DNA from 2 places in the Paenibacillus sp. FSL R5-0928 genome. Region 2 is predicted to be linked to the other one. Evidence: predicted binding sites of a transcription regulator. Region 2 holds the regulator's gene; the other holds the start of a gene.
What was found. Region 2 encodes LexA, which represses DNA repair genes until DNA is damaged. Its sites were predicted from a motif close to CGAACATATGTTCG; they were not measured.
Positions count from the first base shown of each region.

Region 1: MKZ16_RS24140 (YolD-like family protein) is a predicted target of LexA. The motif match lies at 1,263-1,276, and genes of this name have one in related genera.

Region 1 covers NZ_CP150225.1:5,336,136-5,339,441, reverse strand. Annotated here, with positions in the region: gene MKZ16_RS24150 (PH domain-containing protein) at 1-430, opposite strand, end outside; gene MKZ16_RS24145 (hypothetical protein) at 548-1,108, shown strand; gene MKZ16_RS24140 (YolD-like family protein) at 1,316-1,651, shown strand; gene MKZ16_RS24135 (hypothetical protein) at 1,648-1,812, opposite strand; gene MKZ16_RS24130 (M15 family metallopeptidase) at 1,930-2,616, shown strand; gene MKZ16_RS24125 (WGxxGxxG-CTERM domain-containing protein) at 2,692-3,168, shown strand.
Region 2 covers NZ_CP150225.1:4,004,290-4,007,595, forward strand. Annotated here, with positions in the region: gene MKZ16_RS17965 (DUF896 domain-containing protein) at 1-159, opposite strand, end outside; gene MKZ16_RS17970 (LysM peptidoglycan-binding domain-containing protein) at 269-682, opposite strand; gene lexA (transcriptional repressor LexA) at 934-1,560, shown strand; gene MKZ16_RS17980 (L,D-transpeptidase) at 1,738-2,076, shown strand; gene MKZ16_RS17985 (hypothetical protein) at 2,229-2,609, shown strand; gene MKZ16_RS17990 (hypothetical protein) at 2,933-3,306, shown strand, end outside.

The DNA of each region.
Region 1 (3,306 bases), 1.3 Mb from region 2:
GCAGAACATCTTTGACGGTTTGGGCATCATGGATTTTTCGAAAAAGAAGCTGAGGCGCTGAGGCATCATCAGAAAATACAGTTAATGACCCGATGCCAAGCATCCGGTCCATTATTGACTGTTTCACGGATAAATCGCGTACGCGCAGCAATTCGATTTCTTCAACATTTTTACCGATAAGTCCGGTCTTTAACATAATGCGCTGACTTGTAATGGTATATGAAGTTGTGTTAAGAGCTATAATTCCTTTAAGTCGATCTGAGATGCCGGCAGGTTTGCCTTTCCAGAGCACAACTTCTTGATTGACATGATTATCTTCTGCTGGTCGATGGGCGGTCACTGGAGCGGTACCGTTAAGGCTGGTTCCACATTCTCCACAAAATTTAGCGCCCTGCTTGTATTCCGCTCCGCAGGTGGTGCAATAAGGCATAAATACCCTCCTTTTCTGATCACAATTAAAATAATTATAACATAACAGTCATTTTACATATATTTCATTTGCGCTTTACACAAACCGACATTATCCTGTTAAGTGGAGGGATAAATAATGAAAAAAGCTTTACTAATAGGAATGCTGATGATGACTGTCATCCTTAGCGCCTGCAGCAATAATTCAACTTCATCGGCACCTGCCACGGAGGAAGAAGTGCAGGAGACCGTGCAAAACTTCTACAATGAAATGTCTAAACTTGAAGAGTCGGGAAAATCTTCTTTAGCGGAGTTCAATGAAGCCATTGCGGGTTATTCAGCAGGAGAACTCACGGACAAGCAGTTGGAGAAGAAAATTAAGCAATTTCAGAGTACCGCAACTGATTTATCGAATCAAGCCGAGAAAGTAAAAATTTCCTCCAGCTTGCCTGAAGACATTCGTAAGTTGCTTGAAGAGTCTAAAATTTCCTTTGAAAGTGCTTATTCTTTAAAAAAAGAGGCTTCTCAGGGCGCAGATTCCGCAAATGTTACGGCTGAGCAATTTAATGAATTGAATCAAAAAGCTGATATAGCGATGTTGTTCGGTATCTCCAAGCTTAATGAGGCAAGAGAAGCAACTGGACTTATAGATTCCGAAGGTGAAGCTACCTCAGTATCTGGAGATGTTGTTCAAGAATAAATCAAATCAGGCGCTGCACAGTTTATCTGTCAGCGTCTTTTTGCTGCGCTTACATGGATATACATTGATATACATCTTTTGGATAAAAAGCGCTCCTTCAAAAAGGTATCTTTTTCCTGATTATTGATTAATATGCGAAGATGCGGATATAATACAAACATACGTTCGTGTTCAGAAGAATAGATATATTATAAGGGAGGGGTTACCATGGGCAAAAAGCTGGAAAAAAACGGGCTGTGGGAAAGCAGCCGCATGATGCTGCCGGAGCATAAGACAAGAATTATAAGAGATGAACGGGAGACGCTGCGCCGCATCAAGCCTATTCTGGATGAGCAAAAGCTGGAGGAGATCGAATGTACACTGGCTTTGTCGTTGCGGAGTCATGTACGAGTGACAGTTGTTCTGTTTGAACCTTTTGAAAATACGATGTTAAGTGGCTTTGTGACTTCCATTCACACCCACTCGCGTGAGTTTAAGCTGCAGTGGGCGGAGGAATGGAAGTGGATCGATGTGGATGATATTGTCGAGGTCTACATCGTTTAATGCTGAGAACCGTTGCCTTCGCTTTTCTCATAAGCGATTAAGGTAACGGTAGGGTTACCGGTCAGATGTGCAATGGAAGCTTCAGCATTCCGAATAATTTCCAGTGCTTCTTCCTGTTCACTAAGGGCTGCAACTTTATAGCTATCGCTATGAATATCCATATGTCTCCCACCTTTCGTTAAATATTTTGTCCTTTTTTGTGGAAATCATCCTAAGGGGGACAGGGGTACAGGCAAATAGGACAGCGGCATCATTGAATATACCAAAGGGGTGATTCTATGCTGACTTTGGAGCAATTGAGGGAAAAATCCGCGGCGCGTCTGGTCGGGCTTCACCCTGTCTTGGCGGCAGGTGCAAATGCTTTGATTCAGCAAAGCCATGCGAGAGGAGTCCCTATCGTTATTACTCAGGGTCTACGGACCATTGCTGAACAAAATGCTTTGTATGCGCAGGGTAGAAGTAAGCCGGGACCGATAGTTACCAATGCTAAAGGCGGTACCAGCTATCATAATTATGGCCTTGCGTTTGATTTTGCGATTTTGCTGCCGAATGGCACTAGCCTTTCTTGGGACATCAAACGTGATGGTGATAAAGATAAGACTGCGGATTGGCAAGAGGTTGTACAGGAGGCTAAGCGGCTTGGATTAGAATGGGGCGGGGACTGGACTTCTTTTAAAGACTATTCACATCTGCAGATGACTTTCGGTTTAACTATAGATCAACTTCGGGCAGGTAAACGTCCAACGACGGACCAAGCCAAAGAGGCTTTAAAAAAGATTACCGGAGGGGATGATCAGGTGAACAAAGACGTTACAGTGACCATTAACCTAAACGGCCGCAAGCTTACCGATGGCGTTCTCGATACCGGAATAACCTATGTGCCCATACGTGCGCTGGCTGAGGCGCTTGGAGCAAAGGTAACTTATGATGCTGTGACCAAGACAGTTAATGTAGTAAAAGAGTAAAATCATCATGCATAGACAGTGCCGTCCAAGGGGAAATTATCAGTGATAACTAACCTTAAAGGGAGGCATAACACTGTGAACAAGCTGATAACAAGCCTTGCATGCGGTACTGTACTGTCAATGAGTCTAATGGGAGCTAGCTATGCATCAAATGCCGTTGGATCAGCAGCATTGGGCGGTATCCCAGCCGCGAATACCGGAATGGATGGCACTGCGGAACACACTCGGATGATGAATACGGAAGGCAATCTAATGAATGGCACCACGGGAACAATGAATCAGCATGAGAGCATTATGAAAGATAAGATCCGCATCGATGATAATTACAGACCTAACAACTACAACACCAATAACTACAATGACACCCGCAATAACTACAGAACCAACAGCACTGTTAACCCGGCAACCAACACTACACAGACCGGCAAATACCGTGCAACTAGTACAACAACGAATGCTGCAACTAACAAAGGATCTAACTGGGGCTGGCTCGGTCTGCTTGGACTTTTGGGTCTTGCCGGAATGAGAAGCAGAAGTGACGAGCGTAGATAATCCACGTCTATAATAACCCGTGTCGGTTTAGGCTGAACGGGTTATTTTTATTGTAAATAATTTTTTTCGAAAAAGGATTGCGCGTTATCGATATTCATGATATTATATTTCTTGTCGCGTTATATGTGAACAACGTAT
Region 2 (3,306 bases):
TTCAATAGTATTTAATTGTGCTCGGAAGTTATTGCGGATATTCCCCAGGTAAATTTCACGAAGCTTGGCGCGTTCCGCCACTTCCTCTTGATTAAGGCCTACGCTCTTCTGTTTGCGTGCCAATTCGTTAATTCGCGCGACCAACTCATCAATATTCAATACTTTCCCTCCCCCTATAAATTAATTCTAACTCTGCCATGAGAAAAAGAGCTTGTCAAGGTCTACTCCCTGCAAGCTCTACTGGTCATTCTATTATGTTCTCAGAAAATTAATAAATAGGTAAAGTAAGTATGTCTCCAGCGTTAATTTGACTACTCTTAATCCCACTTGAACGTTTAATTCCTTCTATATAAACAACTGTCTTCATATCAGCCGGTTTATTCTTAAGGGCAATACTCCATAGTGTATCTCCACGTTCAACCACAATCCGCTTCTCTTCCTTCATTATAGTCGTCGATCCTGCAAATACATTTCCCACTACTGTTAGGCCAGAAAATACTAGCACGATAATCAATATTAACTTAATAAAGAAGTCCTGACGGAACAACGAAATCATCCCTCCTAGCAAACGTTCCGTTATCTCTTTCACCTTAGCGGAATTACGGGCAACGTCATTATGTCCTAAAGATTCAACCACTGGGGCCTTATCGTAGATGCTGCGATATGTACTGTATTTTAGCATAATTATCATCCTCCAAACACTTGTTCTTACTTTCGAATTCATAATAACACGAACATGTGTTTTGTTCAATACTATTTCAGAACAATTCTTCTCTTTTTTTCGAGAGACTCAAGTGGTACATTTTATTATCATTTGTCTACCATTTTTTAACTCTAGCAGATTAATATTTATAATAGTTAGAACTTATGTTTGTGCGAACGGTAGTTCTATGTTATAATTTTCCCAAACATTACTATATGGGGTTGATTCCAATGTCAAAGATTTCAAGTCGCCAGCTGGCGATCCTGGAATTTATACGAAGCGAAGTCCGCAGCAAGGGTTATCCACCTTCCGTCCGGGAAATTGGAGAAGCTGTTGGCCTTGCTTCCAGCTCCACAGTTCACGGTCATTTGGACCGGCTTGAGAAGAAGGGACTTATTCGTCGAGATCCAACGAAGCCACGTGCAATAGAATTACTAGGCCAAGAGGATTCAGAGAATGTTCACCAATTCGCCCAGACCATCTCACGGATTCCTGTCGTAGGTAAAGTTACCGCCGGGGTACCTATCACTGCTACAGAGAATATCGAGGACTACTTCCCACTTCCTACTCACTATGTAGGTGACAACAAAGTATTTATGCTGTCAGTTATGGGTGATAGTATGGTGGATGCTGGCATTATGAATGGTGATTATGTAATTGTTCGCCAACAACAAACAGCGGACAATGGAGATATCGTTGTAGCCATGACTGAAGAAGATGAAGCAACCGTTAAGACCTTTTACAAGGAACGTGATCATATACGGCTTCAGCCGGAGAATCCAGCTTATGAGCCTCTTCGCCTTAATCGCGTAACTATTCTCGGAAGAGTCATCGGATTGTTTCGAGATATCCACTAAGTATGCACTCCTACCATAAAAGGCTGTTCCGCAAATGCGGAACAGCCTTTTTTCTGTGTATTTTGCTTTCTCAACCGCTAACGAACATTTGTTCTCGTTCGCTAAAATGGGCATTTTCTATGAATAACCGTTTAGGCGTTCTGCTCATATCCTAATTAGAAAGGAGTGTTGTGCATAATGCCAAATTACCGAATTATTGTAGATCTGACCCAAAGAATGTTATATCTTCTGGACAATGATATTGTGATTAGAGGTTTCCCTGTCGGCATTGGTAAGATGTTAACCCAATCCCCAGTGGGAGAATTCACGATTATTAACAAACAACCCAATCCAGGCGGTCCCTTTGGTGCCTTTTGGATGGGACTGTCTAAACCACACTACGGGATTCATGGAACGAATGATCCTTCCTCCATTGGGAAAAAGGTATCCCACGGCTGTATCCGGATGTACAACGAGGATGTGTTAACACTCGCAGCTATCGTCCCTATAGGAACACGAGTAACGATAAGGAATTGAATTCGCTGAGGACGTCACAGCCCCCAAATCACCATATACAGAATGGGGGTCATTACATAAGTAAGTATTTTTTCATTAGCATACTAGGAGTTTGGTGATTATATGTCGAATATTGTTAACAGGATTGCAAATTGAAAAGGATGTGTTTAGTTTTGAATAACTCAAAAATTAGAACCCTCGTCGATTTTAAAGTCGATGCACTGGGTAAGCTGTCCGGTTTACTTTTAAATGATGAACAAGCTAGTGGAAAAAAAGTGAATTTGCTCACCTCTTTTGGCAGCATTCAGGGAATCGTCTCTCCAGCCGTCTCCAACAAAGAGGATGTATTTGATTTAAAATCTTTGATGGATGATGTAATAGTAGACGAATACATATCTTATTTGGGAGCAGAACACCCTGATAAAAATTTCAGCTATAACTTTGTTGTCCTCAATGACGTTACTGTAAGACCTTATGCTAGTTATGGGACTCCGATCGAATACAAACAGCTGATTGTTTATACCGATCATATCACTGCCTTCAATTTTCTATAGGTTACATACTTACCTTAAAAAGCACCCTTGCAGCAACCCCCAATTTTGCGCCATTTGCAGAATCGGCAGGTTTCTCCGGGTGCTTTTTTTGGGCTAATTCCGAAGCCGATCCTATAATTCCACGAATTTCCCTTTTAAAAGATACTAGTGGGGATCATTCAGGCATATCTTTCAATAAGCAACAATTTGAGTCTAATGAGATAACTGGGAGGTGATTATATGCTGATTATCTTAGTGTACTTATTTGCTATTTTAGGAGTTGTTTTAATTCTAAGTGCCCCATTATAAAATTGAAAACGCTATCCACTTCATCTGATATTTCTATGCTAGTTAATGCGGCTGCATCCTTTAACATCATTTTCACCAAAACATTCATTCCCCCCAATCAATCTCACTTGATCGCACTTAACGAACCTAATAAAAAATTAGCAATAGGCACCAGAAATCCGAAGAGCAACAAAAAAGCAGTAGCAAAGCTATACTCTTTCGATAATGTAATGGGATCCGAGATTGTGGTTAACGCACTTACCCTTTCAAAAGTCTCCAAAAGACAACAAAACAGCAAAACAACTGCAACTAGTGCAGATATTAACGTCCTTAAGGAACCTGATGAAGAAGCTAATGTGATAGAAGAACTCACGCTTAAAATATATATGAACAGCAAAGAAACGCCTGTGTATTGTATTTCCTTCTTGCC